DNA from 2 places in the Cellulomonas sp. H30R-01 genome. Region 2 is predicted to be linked to the other one. Evidence: predicted binding sites of a transcription regulator. Region 2 holds the regulator's gene; the other holds the start of a gene.
The links. Region 2 encodes LexA, which represses DNA repair genes until DNA is damaged. Its sites were predicted from a motif close to TCGAACANNTGTTCGA; they were not measured.
Positions count from the first base shown of each region.

Region 1 (10,588 bases), 530 kb from region 2:
CAGGTCGGTCGGCGCCTCGGACGGCGCGAGCGTGTACGTCCCGGACCCGGTCACCGTCGTCACGCGCGACGGGGTGATCCAGCCGAGGCGCGCCTTGTAGTTCGCGGAGAACTGCATCTGGTTCCAGGTGTCGCCCATCGCGTCGAACGGGTCGCCGTACTCCCGCACGACGCACCCGCCGCCGGGCTCCTCGACGGACGTGGGACGTCCGTCGGCCGCGGTGCAGACGAGCGCGTTCGCGTGGTTCAGCCCGAGGTTGTGGCCGAGCTCGTGCTGCGCGACGGCGCGCGTGCCGCTGTCGCCCGCCCAGAGGTTCACGGACTCCTGCCCGCCGACGGACGCCCACCCGCCGTACCAGCAGCCGCGGTCGGGGGAGTCGAGGACGAACGCGACGTGGTCGTAGCCGGCCAGGTCGAGGCCGGCCGCCTGCGCCGCGTCCGTCCCGGCGGACGCCTCGCCCCAGCAGCCGGTGCCGGCCGGGATCTCGAGGTAGCCGTAGACGTCGCCGTCCGGCCGGTCGCGGCCCCGGAGCTCGAGCTGCGACCACGAGCTCTCGCGGAAGTAGGCCGCGACCGAGTCCGGCGCGGTGAAGAAGGCGCGGCGTGCGTCGTCGACGGACACGGGCTCGGTGCCCGCGGGTCCGAGGCGGAGCAGGACCACGGCGACCGTGCGCCCGCCGACGGCGGTGCTGCCCGGCGCGGCGGAGAGCGTCCGCACGGCCGCGCCCTCGAACGTCGTGGCTGCCTCGTCGACGTCGGGCGCGTCCGCCGACGACGAGCCGGTGACGCGCACGCGCTGGCCGGGCGCGACGCCGTCGAAGAGGCCGGCGTCGCCGTCGACCTGGACCCGGGTGCCGTCGGTGAGCCGGACGACGTCGTGGGTCCTGTCAGGCTCGCCCGCGCCCGACGCGACGCCTGATGCAGCGAGCTCGCCGGGTCGCGCGCCGGCGTGCGCGGGTGCGGGGTGGGCCGGCCCGGTGCGCGCGGTGAGCGGCGGGTCGGCGTGCAGGCGCTCGTACGTGCCCGTGAGGCGTTCGTCGTCCGTCGAGGCTGCCGCGGCGGGTGACCCGGCGGCGGCGGCGAGGAGCGCGACGATCGCGGCCGACGCGAGCGCGGCACGGAGACGTGCCGCGCCGCGGCGGCTGCCGGGCGGTCGCCCGGTGCGGATGGCGGCCCAGGAGCGGTGCTGTCGCATGGGAGTGCTTCCGATTCTCGAGGCGCGGCGGTCGGGGAGCGGCGCCGCGACGGCGGCGCGACGGGGCGCACCGGGAGCCGGCCGCGTCGACGGGTGAGTCGCGCGGCCGGATCCGGTGCCGGGCGTCGGGGGAGTGGAGCCGGATGGATGGATTGACTCGTGTCACCGCCCATGCCTGCGAGGGTGCAGACGCACGGTCGGGAGACGGTGCTCCGGGGCGGCCAGGGGTCTGAGAGCGCTTCCACAGCGTCTCGTAGGAAGTGTCCCGACGGGCCGGGGACCGGGTCAAGGTGCGGCATCGTCTTTTCCGCTACAGACATGACGGCGCGTGCGACGTCGCCGGCGAGGTGCGCGCGCAGACGGCGCGCGACGTGCCGGTGCTCGCCTCCGAGCCGTCGCGTCGCGCCGTGCGAGGGCGCGGGCTCGACGGCACGCCGGTTGACGTCACGTCGAACACGTGTTCGACTGGCGTCGTGCGATGGGACGGGCAGCGGCTGGCACCGACGGAGGACGCTCCCGCCCTGCCCGGGCTCGCGCTGGCCAACCTCGTCCGCACCGTCCGGACCCCGGAGTTCGCGGGCGTGACGTTCCACGAGGTCCTGTGCCGCAGCGCGCTCAACAAGGTGCCCGCGGTGTCGCAGATGCCGTTCCGGTGGACCGTCAACCCGGTCCGCGGGTGCCTCCACGCGTGCACGTACTGCTTCGCGCGCCCGACCCACGAGTACCTCGACCTCGGCGCGGGCCGCGACTTCGAGACGCAGATCGTCGTCAAGACGAACGTCGTCGACGTGCTGCGCGCCGAGCTCGCGCGGCCGTCCTGGCGGCGCGAGCACGTCGCGATGGGGACCAACACGGACCCGTACCAGCGGGTCGAGGGCCGCTACCGGTTCATGCCCGGCATCGTGGACGCGCTCGTCCACCACGGGACGCCGCTCTCGGTGCTCACCAAGGGCACGCTGCTGCGGCGCGACCTGCCGCTGCTCGCCGACGCCGCGCGCCACGTGCAGGTGGGGATCGGCGTCTCGCTCGCGGTCCTCGACGAGGAGCTCCAGGCGGAGCTCGAACCCGGGACCCCGACCCCGCGCGCCCGCCTCGAGCTGATCCGCGCGGTCCGCGAGGCGGGCCTGCCCTGCGGCGTCATGGTCGCACCGGTCCTGCCCTGGCTCACCGACTCGACCGAGCACCTCGACGCGCTGCTGGCCGCGCTCGCGGACGCCGGTGCGTCCGGTGTCACGATCCTGCCGCTGCACCTGCGCGGCTCGGTCAAACCGCTCTTCATGGCCTGGCTGTCCCGGTACCGCCCCGACCTCGTCCGGCGGTACGACGAGCTGTACGGCGCGGGCGCGTACACGCCCGACGGGTACGGCCGGTGGCTGCGCGACCGTGCGGCGCCGCTGCTCGTGCGGCACGGCTTCGGCGACCCGTCGGGCCACCGTGCGGGCCGCGCCGCGATGCGCGACGGCGCGTACCCCGTGGGCTCCCTGCCCCGCGTCGCGCCCGAGGTCGCCGTCCCCGGGGTCGCCCAGCCGACGCTCTTCTGACCGCGACGGGGCGCCCGTCCTCGCGCGCGGCCGTCCCTCCCGTCGGCGCCCGGCCGGTCCGGCGGTCCCGAGCGCCGGGAATGCCGGGGCCGCGGCACGGGCGGCGCCCACTAGGATCGAGCGGGCGCCCGTCCGGCGCTCCCACCCGTCGTCGAGCGAAGGAACACCCGTGCTCCGCACCCACCACGCCGGCTCGCTGCGAGCCGAGCACGTCGGCACCACCGTCACCCTCACGGGCTGGGTGGACCGGCGTCGCGATCACGGCGGCGTGGCGTTCGTCGACCTGCGGGACGCGTCCGGCATCGCCCAGGTCGTCATCCGCGACGAGGCGGTCGCGCACGGTCTGCGCGCGGAGTACGTCCTGCAGGTGACCGGCGAGGTCGGCCGTCGCCCCGAGGGCAACGAGAACCCGCAGCTCGCGACCGGGGAGATCGAGCTCGTCGCGCACGACGTGGTCGTCCTCAACGAGGCCGCGCCGCTGCCGTTCCAGGTGTCGTCGTCCCTCGACGAGCAGGTGGGCGAGGAGGCGCGTCTCAAGCACCGCTACCTCGACCTGCGCCGCCCCGCGCCGTCGCGCGCGATCCGCCTGCGCGCGAAGGTCAACCAGGCCGCCCGTGCGGTCCTGGACGAGCAGGGCTTCGTCGAGGTCGAGACGCCGACCCTCACGCGCTCGACGCCCGAGGGCGCCCGTGACTTCCTCGTGCCCGCACGTCTCGCCCCCGGCTCCTGGTACGCGCTGCCGCAGTCGCCGCAGCTCTTCAAGCAGCTGCTCATGGTCGCCGGCCTCGAGCGGTACTACCAGATCGCGCGCTGCTACCGCGACGAGGACTTCCGCGCCGACCGGCAGCCGGAGTTCACGCAGCTCGACGTCGAGATGAGCTTCGTGGAGCAGGACGACGTCATCGCGCTCGCGGAGCAGATCCTCGTCTCCCTGTGGCGCCTGATCGACGTCGAGCTGCCCACGCCGATCCGCCGCATGACGTTCGCCGACGCGATGGCGCGCTACGGCTCCGACAAGCCGGACCTGCGCTTCGGGCTCGAGCTCGTCGAGCTCACGGAGTACTTCACGAACACCCCGTTCCGCGTGTTCCAGGCGCCGTACGTCGGCGCCGTCGTGCAGCCGGGCGGTGCCAGCACGCCCCGTCGCGGCTTCGACGCGTGGCAGGAGTGGGCCAAGCAGCGCGGCGCCAAGGGCCTCGCGTACGTCACGGTCGGCGAGGACGGGGAGCTCGGCGGCCCGGTCGCGAAGAACATCACCGACGACGAGCGTGCCGGCCTGGTGGCCGCGACCGGTGCGTCACCCGGCGACGCGATCTTCTTCGCCGCGGGCAAGCCGTCCGAGGCCCGCGCGCTGCTCGGTGCCGCCCGCCTCGAGATCGGCCGCCGCGGCGGGCTGATCGACGAGAAGGCGTGGGAGTTCGTCTGGGTGGTCGACGCCCCCCTGTTCAAGCCGACGGGCGAGGACGACGACGTGGCCGTGGGCGGGGGCGCCTGGACGGCCGTGCACCACGCGTTCACGTCGCCCACGCCCGAGTGGCTCGACCGGTTCGAGCAGGACCCGGGCAACGCGCTCGCGTACGCGTACGACATCGTCTGCAACGGCAACGAGATCGGCGGCGGCTCGATCCGTATCCACCGCCGCGACGTGCAGGAGCGCGTGTTCGAGGTCATGGGTATCGGGCAGGAGGAGGCGCAGGAGAAGTTCGGCTTCCTGCTCGACGCTTTCCAGTTCGGTGCGCCGCCGCACGGCGGGATCGCGTTCGGCTGGGACCGGATCGTCGCGCTGCTCACGGGCAGCGAGTCGATCCGCGAGGTCATCGCGTTCCCGAAGTCAGGTGGCGGGTACGACCCGCTGACGGCCGCGCCCGCGCCGATCACGCCCGAGCAGCGGCGTGAGGCCGGCGTCGACGCGAAGCCGAAGCCGAAGACGGCCCCGACGGAGGCGTGAGCGCCCTCCTCACGCGGCTGCCCGCCCGGTGGCGCGCGCACCGCGCGCTGCTGGGCGGCGACGGCCGCTGGGACGACGCGCACGTCGTCGGCGACGACGACGGCGTGCTGCTCGCGGCGTCCTCGGACGCGGGCCCGAGCCTCTTCGGGCTCGGCGACGTCCGGCGGGTCGGCGCGCTGCTCGACGCCGAGGTCGCCCACCCGGAGGCCGGGTCGCTCCTCGACCGCACCGGGTTCGTCGACCGGGCGCGCTGGCTGACCGTCCCGCGCGGGACGACCCCGTCGGCGCGCGTGCTCGCCGCGCTGCGGCTCGCGCCGTTCTCGACGTGGGACTGGCTCGCCGCCGACGCCGTCCCGGCCGCCTGGGCGGCCGATCCGCGCGTCGTGCGGCTCGACCCGCTCGTCGACGCGGCCGCGATCCGCGCCTGCCTCGCCGTCGCCAACCCGGGGACGTCCGCCGACCCGACCCACCCGGGCGAGGCCGGCTGGTGGGGCGTGCGCGGTGGCGACGGGCTGGTCGGTGTCGTCGGCGCGTCGCTGCGCGGCGGCGGACCCGGCCGGGCCCCGTCGTGGCACCTGCACGGTCTGGGTGTGCGGCCCGAGGCCCGCGGTCGCGGGGTCGGCACGGCGCTCACGGCGACGGTCCTCGCGGACGGGCTGGCAGCCGGGTGCGCGTTCGTGTCGCTCGGCATGTACGCCGACAACGAGCGGGCGCGCGGTGTCTACGAGCGCCTGGGCTTCCGGACGGGGCTCGAGTGCGCGTCGTTCGGCCCCCGGGGCGCGGACCGACCGGCGCCCTGACCCGCTGGGGCGGCCCGACGACGCGGACCGCTCGCTCGGAACGGACCGAGCGGACCGTGCTGACCGTGCTGACCGTGCTGACCGCTCACACCGCCTGATCTCCGGTCCGGACCGCTCCGACCGATCTGACCGCGCACCCCCGGTCCGGACCGCCGGCGCGGTCGCGGCTCAGTGATGGAGCGGCAGCCGCTCGTGCACGCGACGCAGGAAGCGCGGCGACCACCAGTTCGCGCGACCGAGGACCGTCATGGTCGCCGGGACCAGGAACAGCCGGACGAGGGTCGCGTCGACGAGCACGGCGATCGCGAGCGCGAAGCCGACCTCCTTGATGACGAGCAGCTTGCCCGCGACGAACCCCGCGAACACGACGATGACGATCGCCGCGGCGGACGTGATGATCCGGCCGGACCGCTGCAGGCCGAGCCGCACCGCCTCGTCGTTGGAGCGGCCCTCGTCGACGAGCTCCTTGATGCGCGACAGCAGGAACACCTCGTAGTCCATCGCGAGCCCGAAGGCGAACGCGACGACGAGCGCGACGACGTACGTCTCGATCCCGCCGGTCGGCACGAAGTCGAGCACGCCCGTGAGGTGGCCGTCCTGGAACACCCACACGAGCACGCCCAGCGACGCGGCGAGCGACAGCGTGTTCGTGAGCAGCGCCTTGACCGGCACCACGACGGACCCCGTCATGAGGAAGAGCAGCAGCAGGGTCGCGACGGCGACGACGCCGGCGGCGACGAGCGCACGCTCCGCGACGGCGGCGGTGAAGTCGATCTGGCCCGCGGCCTGGCCCGTGACCCAGGTCGGGAAGCCGGGGTCGAGGTCCCGGATCTCCTCGACCACCTGGCGCGACGTCGCGTCGCCCGGGTCGTCGGTGTCCGGGCGCACCCCGACGACGACGTAGGACCCGACGGTCGTCGGCGGGTCGACGCTCGCGACGCCCTCGAGGTCAGCGAGCTCGCCGGCCCAGGTCGCGGCCTCCTCGAGGGTCGACTCCGCGACCACGGTGATGGCGGGCGTCGTCGCCGCCGGGTAGCTCTCCCGCAGCGTCTCGACGTACTCGCGCTGCGCGGAGCCGATGGGCAGCAGCTCGGTCGTGGAGTTGCGCAGCTCGATGCGGGCGAGGGGGAGGGCGAGCAGCCCGAGCAGCGCGAGCGAGCCGAGCATGACCCACCACGGGTGCCGCTGGACGCGCCCCGCGAGCCGCGAGAAGGCGCCGTCCTCGGTCTCGACGTCGGCCGTGCGGCGCAGCACGCCGCGCAGTCCCGGGATCCGGGACAGGACGCTCGGCCGTACGATCCGCCGGCCGAGCAGCGTGAGGAGGGCGGGCACGAGCGTGAGCGCGGTGAGCACCGAGACGAGGACGACGGTGACGCCGGCGGCGCCGAACGCGCGCAGGATCGGCGGGCGGAACACCAGCAGGCCCGAGATCGCGATCGCGACGATGAGCGCCGAGAACGTCACGGTGCGGCCCGCGGTCGACATCGTCCGCTCGACCGCGACCAGCACGGCTCCGTCGCCCCGCCGCCGCCGGCTGCCCTCGCCGTCGTCGTCGTCGACGAGGTGGTGCAGCTCCTCCCGGAACCGCGACACGATGAGCAGGCCGTAGTCGATGGACAGGCCCAGCCCGAGCACGGTGACGACGTTGACGACCGAGGAGTCCAGGTCGAGCACGTACGAGAACGCGAGCAGCGACGCGAGGCCGCCGGCGATCGACGCGACGGCGCCGGCCATCGGCAGCCCGGCCGCGAGGAAGCCGCCGAACACGAGCACCATGACGAGCAGCGCGACGGGCAGCGCGATCGCCTCACCGGTGCGCAGGTCGGTCTCCACCTGGTCCGTGATGGCCCGGACGATGAGCGTCGTGCTGCCGACCATGCCGCTCGCGTCGGGCGCGACGTCGGCGAGCTCGCGCGGGACGGCCCGCAGCGCCTCGACGGCCTCGTCGTGGGCGGTCGCCTCCTGCTCGCCGGTGAGGTCGGGCGCGAGCTCCACGACGACGAGGAAGCCGTCGCCGTCGCGCGCGACCAGCGGCGCCGCCGCCGGGTTCTGCGCACCGCCCGGCAGCGCGAGCGGGTCGATCACGCTCGCCACGCCGTCGATCCCCGCCAGGTCCTCCCGCAGCGGCGCGAACGCCTCCGCGACCGCGGGGTCCGCGGGGTCGACCCCGCTCAGCGCGAGCGTGACCGACGGCCCGGTGGTCGACGCCTCGTCGAGGATGTCCTGACCTGCGACGCTCTCCGACCCCGGCACGCTCGGCGCGCCCGTCGACAGCCGGTCGAACAGGTTCTCCCCGTGCACGCCCAGCACCGCGAGGGCGTACCCCGCGACGGCCAGGACCAGCCAGACCACGACGGTCAGGCGCGGGTGGTGGGCGACGGCGCGGCCGAGTCGGGCGAACACGCGGGTCATCGTCGCAGGTGGACCCGGGGTGCCGCACGCACGGTTCGGGTGACGTCGGCGCGCGTGCGTACCCTGCCCGCATGGACCTGTTCGACGCCGCGACGGCGACCGCCGCGGGCGTGCCCGCCGTCGCACCGGGTGCGCCCCTCGCCGTGCGGATGCGCCCGCGCACGCTCGACGAGGTCGCGGGGCAGGAGCACCTCCTCGTCGCGGGGTCGCCGCTGCGCCGGCTCGTCGAGCCGACGAACGACGCCGCCCGCCGCGCGGCCCCGTCGTCCGTCGTGCTGTGGGGTCCGCCGGGCACCGGCAAGACCACGCTGGCCTACCTCGTCGCGACCACGTCGGGCCGCCGCTTCGTCGAGCTGTCCGCGGTGACCGCGGGCGTCAAGGACGTCCGGGCCGTGATCGACGACGCACGCCGCCGCCTCGCGACCGACGGCGGCGAGACCGTCCTGTTCATCGACGAGGTGCACCGCTTCACCAAGGCCCAGCAGGACGCGCTGCTGCCCAGCGTCGAGAACCGCTGGGTCACGCTCGTCGCCGCGACGACCGAGAACCCGTCGTTCTCGGTCAACTCCCCGCTGCTGTCCCGCTCGCTGCTGCTCACCCTCCAGCCGTTGAGCACCGAGGACGTGCGCCGCCTCGTGCGCCGGGCCGTCGACGACGAGCGCGGCCTCGACGGGGCCGTGACGCTCGCGGAGGACGCCGAGGAGCACCTGCTGCGCCTCGCCGGCGGTGACGCCCGCAAGGCCCTCACGATCCTCGAGGCCGCCGCCGGCGCCGCGCTGTCGGGCACGGTGCCGGACGAGGACGACGGCCCCGTCCTCGTCGACCTCGCGACCGTCGAGCGTGCCATCGACACCGCGGCCGTCCGCTACGACCGCGACGGCGACCAGCACTACGACGTGATCTCCGCGTTCATCAAGTCGATGCGCGGCTCCGACGTCGACGCGGCCCTGCACTACCTCGCGCGCATGGTCGCCGCGGGGGAGGACCCCCGGTTCATCGCCCGGCGCATCGTCATCGCGGCCGCCGAGGACGTCGGCATGGCCGACCCCAGCGCGCTGCAGACCGCCGTCGCCGCCGCCCAGGCGGTCCAGATGATCGGCATGCCCGAGGGGCGGATCATCCTGGCCGAGGCCGTCGTGCACGTCGCGACCGCGCCCAAGTCGAACGCGTCCTACAACGGGATCAACGCCGCGCTCGCGGACGTGCGGGCCGGGCGCATCGGGTCGGTGCCGCCGCACCTGCGCGACGCGCACTACGCCGGCGCGAAGGGCCTCGGGCACGGCAAGGGGTACGTGTACTCGCACGACGAGCCGCACGGCGTCGCGGCGCAGCGGTACCTGCCCGAGGAGCTCGAGGGGGCGCGGTACTACCGCCCGACGGACCGTGGGTTCGAGCGGCAGGTGACCGAGCGGCTGGACCGCATCCGCGCGATCCTCGACGAGGCGTGAGCCGGCGTCGGGCGCCGCGGATTTGGGCAGCACGCCGGCGTGCCGGTAGTCTTGTCAGGCTCGTCACCGGGCAGTGCTGGCGCGGATCTCCTTCGCGTCATCCGGACGGTGACCATCCTGGGGCCTCAGCCGCCGGTCACCTCGCGTGACCACCACAGGTCGGCCCCACCCCGCCGGAAGACCTTCCGCTCGCGGGTGTGATCGAGACGACGACAGGAAGTATCTCTGTGAGCAGTGTGACCCGTTCGCGCCGCCAGGTCCGCCTGAGCCGCGCCCTCGGCCTGGCCCTCACGCCGAAGGCCGTCAAGCACTTCGAGAAGCGCCCCTACCCGCCCGGTGAGCACGGCCGCGCCCGTCGCCGCACCGAGTCGGACTACGCGGTGCGTCTGCGCGAGAAGCAGCGTCTGCGCGCCCAGTACGCGCTGCGCGAGAAGCAGCTCGCCCGCGCCTACGAGGACGCCCGCAAGGCCCCGGGCCTGACCGGTGAGGCCCTCGTCGAGAACCTCGAGACGCGTCTCGACGCGCTCGTCCTGCGCTCGGGCTTCGCCCGCACGATCCTGCAGGCCCGCCAGGTCGTGGTGCACCGCCACATCCTCGTGGACGGCAAGATCGTCGACCGCCCGTCGTTCCGCGTGAAGCCCGGCCAGACCCTCCAGGTCAAGCCGAAGAGCCAGGCCACGACGCCGTTCCAGGTCGCCGCCGCCGGTGCGCACCGCGACGTGCTGCCGGCCGTCCCGGGCTACCTCGACGTGCAGCTCGAGAAGCTGAGCGCCGTCCTCGTCCGCGCCCCCAAGCGCGCCGAGGTCCCGGTGACCTGCGAGGTCCAGCTCGTCGTCGAGTACTACGCGCGCTGACCCGCATCACGCCGAACGCCCCGCTGCGCGCACCGCGCACGCGGGGCGTTCGCGTCCCCGGGGCCGGACCGGCGCGGGGGAGCGCACCTCGCACGCATGCGAGGACGCGCGAGGCGGGTCGCGGTGCCGGTGCCGGGCGCGCAGGTGGGTAGGGTTTCCGCGGGGTCGTCGGGGCCCCGGACTGGGAGGGGTGGCATGTCGGCTGGTGACGTCGCGGGGCTCATCGCGGCCGCCGCGTTCGTGGGTCTCGTCGCGTTCCTCGCGGTGCCGCTGGTCAAGCTCGGGCGGACCTTCGACGGCGCGACCGCGTCGATCAAGGAGCTCACGGACCACACGGTGCCCGTGCTCGACGAGACGGCCACGCTCGTGGCGTCGTCGAACGTGCAGCTCG
Region 1 covers NZ_CP048210.1:1,594,298-1,604,885, reverse strand. Annotated here, with positions in the region: gene GXP71_RS07030 (zinc-dependent metalloprotease family protein) at 1-1,194, opposite strand, end outside; gene GXP71_RS07025 (Rv2578c family radical SAM protein) at 1,668-2,735, shown strand; gene aspS (aspartate--tRNA ligase) at 2,905-4,683, shown strand; gene GXP71_RS07015 (N-acetyltransferase) at 4,680-5,483, shown strand; gene GXP71_RS07010 (MMPL family transporter) at 5,652-7,895, opposite strand; gene GXP71_RS07005 (replication-associated recombination protein A) at 7,967-9,343, shown strand; gene rpsD (30S ribosomal protein S4) at 9,571-10,197, shown strand; gene GXP71_RS06995 (DUF948 domain-containing protein) at 10,393-10,588, shown strand, end outside.
Region 1: a site for LexA is predicted at 1,644-1,659, ahead of GXP71_RS07025 (Rv2578c family radical SAM protein). Genes of this name have one in related genera too.

Region 2 (10,588 bases):
GTACCGCGCGTGGCCCGGCCCGTACGGCGAGCACGGGTCCGCGAAGTACCTGCGCGCCTCGCTCGACGAGTCGCTCCGCCGGCTCGGCGTCGACGCGGTCGACGTGTACTACAGCCACCGCTACGACCCGACGACACCGCTCGAGGAGACGCTCGGTGCGCTCGGTGCCGCGGTCCGCGCGGGCAAGGCCGTGCACGTGGGCATCTCGTCGTACTCCGCGGACCGCACGCGCGAGGCGCTCGACGTCGCCGCACGGCTCGGGGTCCGCCTCGCCGTGCACCAGCCCGCCTACTCGATCCTCAACCGGTGGGTCGAGACGCCGGGCGCCGACGGCCGGTCGCTGCTCGACGTCGCCGGGGACGCCGGGATGGCCGTCGTCGCGTTCTCGCCGCTCGCCCAGGGCATGCTCACGCCCCGGTACCTCGACGGGGTCCCCGCCGACTCGCGCGCCGCGCGCGGTGGGCCGCTGCGCCCCGAGTGGCTGACCCCCGAGGTGCTCGACCACGTGCGCGCGCTCGACGGCGTCGCGCGCGCCGGTGGGCGCACGCTCCCGCAGCTCGCGCTCGCCTGGGTGCTGCGGGACCCGCGCGTGACCTCGGTCCTCGTCGGCGCGCGCACCGTCCAGCAGCTCGAGGACAACCTCGCCGCGGCGACCGCGGCTCCCCTGGACGACGACGAGATCGCCGCGGTCGACGCCCACGCGGTGGATGCGGGTGTCAACCTCTGGGGGCCGCGGTCGAGCGACCGCTGAGGCTCGGCCCGGCGGGCCGTCAGGAGGTCGGCAGGTGCCGCCCCCACCACGCGAGCACGTGCTCGAAGCGCTGCCGGCGGTGCCGCGGGCGCCCCGACCGCGTCAGCTCGTGGCCCTCCCCCGGGAACAGCAGCAGCTCCGCCTCGACACCCCGCCGACGCAGCTCGACGAACCACCGCTGCCCCTGCTCGACCGGGCACCGCCAGTCCTGCTCCGAGTGGATCACCAGGGTCGGCGTGCGCACCGCGCCGACGTGCGCCATCGGCGACTGGGCCGCGACCGCGCGCGCACCGTCCTCGTCGGCCGCGTCACCCAGGTACTCCAGACCGAAGAACCAGCCGATGTCGCTCGAGCCGACGAAGCTCACAGGGTCGAGGAAGCCGCGCTCGACGACCGCCGCCGCGAACCGGTCCGTGCGCGTCGTCAGCCACGCCGTGAGGTACCCGCCGTACGACCCGCCCATCACGCCCACCCGGTCCGCGTCGACCTCCGGCAGCGTCGCCGCCGCGTCGAGCAGCGCCAGCACGTCGTCCGTGTCGACCGTGCCGAACGCGCGGTGGATCGCCCGGCCGTGCGCGCGGCCGTACCCCGACGAGCCGCGGGGGTTGCCCAGCACGACCGCCCAGCCGGCCGCGGCGAGCACCTGCACCTCGTCGAAGACCGCGTGGGTGTACTGCGCGTGCGGTCCGCCGTGGATCATGAGGATCGTCGGGTACGGGCCCGGCCCGTGCCGCTCCGGGTCGGGCGTCACGACCCAGCCGTGGACCGGGTAGCCGTCCGGTGCGGTCGCCTCCACCTCCCGGGGCTCACGAACGCCCGCCCCCCGCAGCGGCGCCGAGAGGTCGGTGCGCGGTGCGGCGGCACCCGACCCGTCGAGCGGCACCGTGAGGACGTCGCCCGCCGACGTCGGGTGCGCCGCGGTGACCACGGCGAACGGCACCGCACCCGACGCGACCGCCGCGCCCGACACGACGTGCCGGTCCCCGAGCAGCGTGACCAGCGCACCGTCGTCGGTCACCCGCGCCAGGTGCACCGCACCCCGGTGCTGGACGGCCACGAGCGGCCCGTCGGGCGACTCGGCGAGCACGCCCGCGTCGAGGTCGACCGCATCGGCGTCCGTCAGCCGCACCGGCACAGCGGGCTCCTGACCCGCGACCGGCAGCGCCGCGCGGAACAGGCCGACCTGCGCGGCCACGAAGTCGTGGCCCGACGCGCCGAGGTCGGTCGCGAGCAGCCACACCGACGTGCCGTCGGCCGACGGCAGCACCGCCTCGACACCCAGGGTGCTCCCCCGGTCCGCGTCGGTCACCGGCACCAGGTCGAGCACGTCGACCGCCGACGACCCCGCGGGCACGAGAACCGCGTCCCGACGCAGGTCCTCCTCCCGGTCGGCGTGCCGCGGGACGACCGCGACCAGCGCGTCGCCCGACGGAAGCCAGCGCGCGCCGCGCACCTCCGCGTCACCGCGGGTCAGCGCCGTCGACTCCGGGACCTCGGTCACCCGGGCCAGCTGCGCGGGCGCTCCGTCCGCCGTCGGTACCTGGACGACGAAGACGTGCTGGCGCTTGTCCCGCTCGAACCCGACGCCGTCGCCGCGGTACCGGAACGACGTGATGTGCCGCGCGGGCTCACCGGCCGGGTCGCCGCCGGCCACGTAGCGCCCCTCCTCCGGCACGCGGGCGAGGTACGCGATCCGCCGCCCGTCGGGCGAGAACCGGGGTGCCGACACCCCGAGCGGCGCGTCCGTGAGCCGCACCGGCTCCCCGCCGGTCGCCTCGACCACGTAGAGCTGCGGCTTGCCCCGGGGCTCCGCACGGCAGAACGCGACCCAGCGGCCGTCGGGCGACACGTCCGGGGCGGTGTCGCGGTGCCCGCGGGTGATCCGGTGCGGCGCGGCGTCGCCGACGAGCGGGACCAGCCACAGCTGCCCGGTGTACTCGTCGGTCTCGAGGTCGGGGTGCGTGACGGCCACGACGGCCGCGGAACCGTCGGGCAGCACGGCGGGGGCGGACGGGACGGACAGGAGCGGCAGGTCGTCAGGTGTCACCGGACGAACCTACGTGACGTCGCGCCGTGCTCCGGCCGTGCCCGCCGCGCCGATACGCAGGGCGCGCCCCGACTCAGGCGGTCGGGCCGGGGCTCGTCGAGCCGGCGACCGAACCGACCTCGTCCACGGAGTCGGAGCCCGCCGCCTCGATGCGACCTTCGCGGTCCGCGCGGAGGACGGTGATCGCCGCCTCGAAGTCCTCGAGCGAGTCGAACGCCTGGTAGACGCTCGCGAACCTGAGGTACGCGACCTCGTCGAGCTCGCGCAGCGGCCCGAGGATCGCCAGGCCGATCTCGTACGCGTCGATCTCGGCCGAACCCGACGCGCGCAGCGTCTCCTCGACGCGCTGCGCCAGCAGCGCGAGGTCGTCCTCGCTCACGGGACGCCCCTGGCACGCCTTGCGGACGCCGTTGGCGATCTTCTCGCGGCTGAACGGCTCGGTGACGCCGGAGCGCTTCACGACCGAGAGGCTCGCGGTCTCGACGGTCGTGAACCGCCGGTTGCACTGCGGGCACTGACGGCGGCGGCGGATGGACGAGCCGTCGTCCGACGTGCGGGAGTCGACGACACGGGAGTCCGGGTGTCGGCAGAACGGGCAGTGCACCGCGATGTCTCCTCGCTGTCACGGACAGCGAGGCCCCTGCCCCCCGCTCGTCCTCGTCCCGGCGACGCTAGGACACCGTCCCACGGCGTCGCAAGGCGCGCCGACCTGACCACTCGAACGACCGCTCCGGTGTCGCGGGCGAGGTCGCGGAGTCAGGCGCTGGCGCGCAAGGAGGCGGCCGCTCGACGCGGCCGCCTCCCCGGAGACGCTGCCGTCCCAGATCACGGACCGACTCGCCTCGGTCCGGCGCGGTGCTGCGGCGCGTGGCGATGCGGGCATCACCTCGGCCACCCCTCGACGAGCCCCCCAGCCCGTTCGATGAGGTAAGCCTAACCTACTGAGGGACAGCCCCCTCGTCAACGCTCCTCCCGGCGGCGCCCCCGCCTTCCCCGCAGGGGCACCGCCGCGGCTCAGGAGCGAGGCAGGAGGATCTCCTGGCCCGCCATCAGACCGGCGTTCGGGAGGTCGTTGAGACGCACGAGCTCGAGCACGACGTCGCGCACGTCCTCGCCCGGTGCCGCGACCTGCTGAGCGAGACCCCACATCGTCTCCCCGTCGAGGACGACGTGACGCGTGACCTCGACCGCGGAGCTGACAGGACCGTCCGCGGACGCCCGCGCGGCGATCGTCGAGACACCGATCGCGAGCAGCAGGCCGAGCACGACGACTACCAGACGGCCGCGGGCCGTCAACCGCAGCGGCGCCTGCTCTGCGGCGGTGGGGGCGGCGGCACCGCCGCCCCCCGCACGAGGCTCGACCGACGTCCGGCCCGCCGGTCCGACGGACCGCGACGCGGGGGGCGCCGACAACCGGACGACCCGCAGGTTCGGACGCACCGCTCCCGGCCCCGCCGGCGACAGCACCGCAGCGCTCATGTCGACTCTCCGCTCCGTCATGTTCGAACGTCTGTTCGTCGAACGTCTGTACGATGTCTACCACCCGGCTCCGACACGCGTCCAGACGAGATCGAACAGATGTTTGATCTGGCTGCTCGCACTGCCTAGGCTGGCCGCGCAGGACAAGCGCACCACCGACCACTGACACCGCCCGGGTCCGCCCGGCCCGGACGCAGGTCAGCAGCGGTGCGCCCGGTCCGGCACCGAGCAGGCGGCGACCGGCCGACGACGTCAGGAGGGCTGCAGTGAGCACCAGCGGGGACACCACGACCGGCACACAGGACCGGGTGGCGACCGTCCACGCGCTCCCCGACGGGCCGGACGGGTCCGACGGCCTCACGGCGCGGCAGCGCCTGGTGCTCGACACGATCCGGGCGTCGGTCGAGTCGCGCGGCTACCCGCCCAGCATGCGCGAGATCGGCGAGGCCGTCGGCCTCACGAGCCCGTCGAGCGTCAAGCACCAGCTCACGGCTCTCGAGCGCAAGGGCTACCTGCGCCGCGACCCGAACCGACCGCGCGCGATCGAGGTCGTTCACCCCGACGACTCGCGCGGCGTGTCCACCTGGACGGCGCCCGACGGCTCGCGCACACCGTTCTCGGCACCCGTCACCGGGGACGACGAGCAGGTGCCCAGCCCGTCCTACGTCCCGGTCGTCGGCCGGATCGCCGCGGGCGGCCCGATCCTGGCCGACCAGGTCGTCGAGGACGTGTTCCCGCTGCCGCGTCAGCTCGTCGGCGACGGTGAGCTGTTCCTGCTCCGGGTCGCGGGCGACTCGATGATCGACGCCGCCATCTGCGACGGCGACTGGGTGGTCGTCCGCCGGCAGCCGGTCGCGGAGAACGGCGAGATCGTCGCGGCCATGATCGACGGCGAGGCGACGGTCAAGACGCTCCGCCGCGCCGACGGTCACGTGTGGCTGATGCCGCACAACGCCGCCTACGCGCCGATCGTCGGTGACGAGGCGACGATCCTCGGCCGGGTCGTCTCCGTCCTGCGCAGCCTCTGACGCCGGCCTCGTCCTCGTCCGGGTGCAGCTCGGCGACGTGGGCGCGACCCTGGTCCGGGGTGAGGACGACGCCCCGGAGCCCGACCGAGGAGCCACGATGCCCGGACGGATGCGAGACCCCGGCCCCAGCGTGAAGGACGCGAAGCTCTACGAGCGGCTGCGCGACGAGGGGAACAGCAAGGCGAAGTCGGCGCGCATCGCCAACGCCGCCGCCGGATCGTCACGGTCGGCCGTCGGCCGCAAGGGCGGCCGCTCGGGCGACTACGGCGACTGGACCGTCGACGACCTGCGCAGGAAGGCGGCGGACGTGGGCATCGAGGGGCGGTCGCGCATGCGCAAGTCGCAGCTCATCGACGCCCTCCGGTCGCACTGAGCCCGACGACCCGCGCCACCACCCCGTGGCCGCCGTCGCACGACGGGCGCAGCGGCGGCCGCGAGGTGGTCGCGGGTCAGAACCCGAACTGGCGCGCGACGTCCTTGACCGCCTCGGCGGAGCGGCGCAGGCCGGCGAGCTCGTCCGCCGACATCGGCACCGCGAGCCGGTCCTCGACGCCCTTGGCACCGACGACGGCGGGCACGGAGAGGCAGACGTCGGAGATCCCGTAGTAGTCGTCGAGCAGGGACGACACGGGCAGGATGCGGGACTCGTCGTTGAGGACCGCCTCGATGATGCGCGACCCCGCGAGCGCGACCGCGTAGTTGGTGGCGCCCTTGCCCTCGATGATCTGGTAGGCGGAGTCCACGACCTCGCGCGCGATCCGCTCGCGCACCTCGGAGGTCAGCGCGCCGCCGCGCCCGCCGAGGCCGTTCCACTCGAGCAGCGGCACCGCGCCGATGCTCGCGGAGCTCCAGAGCGGCAGCTCGCTGTCACCGTGCTCGCCCGCGACGTACGCGTGGACGTTCTGCACCGCGACGCCCGTCTCGCGCGCGATGAGGTACCGCAGCCGCGACGAGTCGAGGACCGTCCCGGAGCCGAACAGCCGCGACGGCGGGAGCCCCGAGATGCGCAGCGCGGCGTACGTCACGACGTCGACCGGGTTGGTGACCATCACGTACGTCGCGTCGGGCGCGACCTCGACGACAGCCGGGAGGACCTTCCGGACGAGCGAGATCGTGGCCTCGGCGAGGTCGAGGCGCGTCTGGCCGGGCTTCTGCTTCGCACCCGCGGTGAACATCACGATGTCGGCGTCGGCGCACACCGCGATGTCGTCCGACCCGACGACCTGGGCCATCGGCATGAACTGGATGCCGTGCCCCAGGTCGAGCGCCTCGGCCTGCACCTTGGCCTTGTTGATGTCGTAGAGCGCGACCGTGCGGGCGGCACCGCGCATCAGGGCGGCGTAGGCCATCGTCGACCCGACGGCGCCGGCCCCCACGATCGCGAGCTTGGACGTCCGGCGGCGCGGGACGTGCGGCGTCACGGCGTCGTCGAGGTCAGGGGTCTCGGTCATGGGGGTCTCCCGCGTCGTCGTGCGACCGCCCGGGTCCGGGTCGGTCGGGGTGCGCGTCGGCGCCGGCCACGAGCACCGGCGCCGCACGTCGGCGCAGCTCTGAGGCTAGTCGTCCCCGGTGAGGCGGCGCAGGGCGGACACGGCGACGTCGCGCTCGGTGGTCCGCCAGAAGCCCGGCAGCGACCGGGCGAGGAACTCGCCGTAGCGCGCGGTGACGAGCCGCGGGTCCAGGACGGCCACGACACCGCGGTCCTCTGTCGTGCGGACCAGGCGTCCCGCGCCCTGCGCGAGCAGCAGCGCGGCGTGCGTCGCGGACACGGACATGAAGCCGTTGCCGCCCGCGGCGGCGACCGCCTCGGTCCGGGCCGAGCGCACCGGGTCGTCCGGGCGCGGGAACGGGATGCGGTCGATGAGGACGAGCCGGCACGCGGGCCCGGGCACGTCGACGCCCTGCCACAGCGACAGCGTGCCGAACAGGCACGTCGGCTCGTCGGCGGCGAACCGCGCGACGAGCGTCGGGAGCTGGTCGTCGCCCTGCAGCAGCACCGGCACGTCGAGCCGTTCCCGCATCGCGAGCGCGGCCGCCGTGGCGGCGCGGCGCGACGAGAAGAGCCCGAGCGTGCGTCCCCCGGCGGCGCGGACGAGCGCCTCGATCTCGTCGAGCTGCGCATCCGTCGCGGGTTCGCGCCCGGGCGGGGGCAGCCGACGTGCGACGTAGAGGATCCCCTGCCGGGCGTAGTCGAACGGGCTGCCCACGTCGAGGCCGTGCCAGGTGAGGGGCCCGGGGTCGTCGGCCGCGTCCGTGCCGGTCGCGACGTCGAGCGCGTCGGCGTCGTCCTGCGTGCCCGGCAGGCGCGACGGGCCGACGGGTTCGGCGTCGGGTCGGACCTCGAGACCCACGGACCGGGCGACCGGGTCGAACGAGCCGCCGAGCGAGAGCGTCGCCGACGTGAGCACCCCGGTCCGCCCGCCCAGCAGGTTCGTGCGGATGAGCCCGTTCACCGCGAGCGGCGCGGCGTGCAGGCGCGTGAGGACGCCACCGCGCCGGTCCTCGCCCCGCGCGCACCACAGCACCGTGTGGCGGTTGTCCTCCGGGTCGGCGGCCATGCGGTCGGCGACCTCGAACAGCGCGAGCATCGCGGACGCGGCCATCTTCAGCCCGCCGTCCGGCGCGGCAGGACGCCCCGCGGTGGAGTCGGGCTTGAGGGCGCTCAGCAGCGTGCGCGACGCGTCCCGGACCGCGGCGACGGCGTCGCGTGCGGCGTCGGGCAGCCCGTCGGGGAACCGCCCCTCGGGCAGCTCGACGAGCACCGCGGCGAGCGCCTGCGCCGCCGCGTCCAGGTCCGTCGTCGGCACTCCCCCGTGCCGCCGCGCGAGGCGCGCGGCGTGGTCCACGGTCGCGAACGACAGGTCGGACGTCGCCTGCGCGGTGACGCGGTCCGTGAGCTCGTGCGCCTCGTCGACGATCAGCACGTCGTGCTCGGGCAGCACGCCCGGCGAGCCCGAGGCGGCGATGCCGAGCATCGCGTGGTTCGTCACGACCACGTCCGCCTCGCGCGCCGACGCCCGCGCGCGCTCGGGGAAGCACTCCTCGATCATCGGGCAGCGGGTGCCGAGGCACTCGAGCGACGTCACCGACACCTGGCGCCACGCGCGGTCGGTCACGCCGGGGACGAGGTCGTCCCGGTCGCCCGTGTCGGTCTCCTCGGCCCACTCGCGCAGCCGGAGGATCTGCTCGCCGAGCGACTCGCTGCCGTCGCGACGTCCCGCCCCGGCAGGTGCGGGGTGGTCCGCGGCGCCCGCGTGGTCCCCGAGGTCGAACAGCGTGCCGGGCTCGTCGTCGGGGTACCCGCCGGCGACCTTGTGCACGCACAGGTAGTTGTGCCAGCCCTTGAGGAGCGCGATGTGCGGCCGGCGGGGCAGCCGAGGCGCGAGCGCGTCCGCGACGAGCGGCAGGTCGCGCGTGACGACCTGCCGCTGCAGCGCGAGCGTCGCGGTCGAGACGACGACGTGCTCGTCCGCGAGGACCGCGTGCCGGACCGCCGGGACCAGGTAGCCGAGCGACTTCCCGGTGCCCGTCCCCGCCTGGACGAGCAGGTGCTCGCCGGTCTCGAGCGACCGCGAGACGGCCTGCGCCATCGCGTGCTGACCGTCGCGGCGGGCGCCGCCGAGGGCGCCGACGGCGAGGTCCAGGAGGTCGTCGACCGTCGGTTCCGCATCGGGCACCGCGACAGCGTAGTCGCGGTCACCCACGCCGTCGGTCAGGCGGTCCGGACCGCCGCCGCCGTGAGCTCGGCCGCGAGCTGCTGGTCGACCCGCGCACGCAGCGCGGTGCCCTGCGCCGTGTGCTCCTCGTGGTCGATGTCACCGTGCTCGTGCACCCGGCTGACCAGGTCGCCGCGGTCGTACGGGACGACGACGTCGACGGCCACGCCGGGCCGCGGGAGCTGGTCGGCGATGAGCGCCTGCAGCTCCTCGATGCCCTCGCCCGTGTGGGCGGACACGACGACCGAGTGCACCTCGCGCGACCGGAGCCGCGTGATCGCCTCGTCGGACGCCCGGTCCGCCTTGTTGAGCACGATGATCTCCGGCACGTCCATCGCCCCCGGGATGTCGGCGAACACGTGCCGCACGGCCGCGATCTGCCCCTCCGGGTCGGGGTGGGACGCGTCGACGACGTGCAGGATGAGGTCGGCGTCGGCGACCTCCTCGAGCGTCGACCGGAACGCCTCGACGAGCTGGTGCGGGAGCGCCCGCACGAACCCGACCGTGTCGGCGAGCGTGTAGACGCGCCCGTCGGTCGTCTCGGCGCGGCGGACCGTCGGGTCCAGCGTGGCGAACAGCGCGTTCTCGACGAGCACCCCGGCGTTCGTCAGCCGGTTGAGCAGCGACGACTTGCCGGCGTTCGTGTACCCGGCGATCGCGACCGACGGGATCGCGTTCTTGCGACGCGACGCACGCTTGGTCAGACGTGCGGGTTCCATCGCCGCGATCTCGCGGCGCAGCTTGGCCATGCGGTTGCGGATCCGGCGCCGGTCGAGCTCGATCTTCGTCTCACCGGGACCGCGCGAGCCCATGCCCGCGCCGGCGCCGCCGACCTGGCCACCGGCCTGCCGGGACATCGACTCGCCCCACCCGCGCAGGCGCGGGAGCAGGTACTCGAGCTGCGCGAGCTCGACCTGCGCCTTGCCCTCCCGCGACTTGGCGTGCTGGGCGAAGATGTCGAGGATCAGCGCGGTCCGGTCGACGACCTTGACCCGCACGATGTCCTCGAGCGCGCGGCGCTGCGAGGGGGCGAGCTCGCCGTCGACCACGACCGTGTCGGCGCCGACGGACGCGACGAGCAGCGCGAGCTCGGCGGCCTTGCCCGAGCCGAGGTACGTGCCCGGGTCGGGCGTGCGGCGGCGCTGGATGACGCCGTCGAGGACCTCGGAGCCGGCCGTCTCGGCGAGCGCCGCGAGCTCGCGCAGCGAGACCTCGGCGTCCTCCGCGGTGCCGGTGCCCCACACGCCGACGAGCACGACCTTCTCCAGACGGAGCTGCCGGTACTCGACCTCGGTGACGTCCTCGAGCTCGGTCGACAGGCCCGCGACCCGGCGGAGCGACGTGCGCTCCTCGAGGTCGAGCTGGTCCCCGTCGTAGGTGGAGTGGACGGTGCCGCCGTCCTGCAGCGCGGTGCCGGCCCGGGCGAGCACACGCGCGACGACGTCGTCGGCGACGTCCTGCACGCTACGAGGCTCGTAGGCCTCGGTCTCGTGGGTGGTGTGCTGCGGGTCGTTCACGCGGTGCCTCTCGGGTCGGCTTCGTCGGCTGCTCTTCCAGGGTCGCACGC
Region 2 covers NZ_CP048210.1:1,069,046-1,079,633, reverse strand. Annotated here, with positions in the region: gene GXP71_RS04750 (aldo/keto reductase) at 1-751, shown strand, start outside; gene GXP71_RS04745 (S9 family peptidase) at 771-2,798, opposite strand; gene nrdR (transcriptional regulator NrdR) at 2,872-3,402, opposite strand; gene GXP71_RS04735 (LysM peptidoglycan-binding domain-containing protein) at 3,813-4,277, opposite strand; gene lexA (transcriptional repressor LexA) at 4,544-5,305, shown strand; gene GXP71_RS04725 (Rho termination factor N-terminal domain-containing protein) at 5,403-5,678, shown strand; gene GXP71_RS04720 (L-lactate dehydrogenase) at 5,755-6,756, opposite strand; gene GXP71_RS04715 (ATP-dependent DNA helicase) at 6,862-8,982, opposite strand; gene hflX (GTPase HflX) at 9,018-10,538, opposite strand.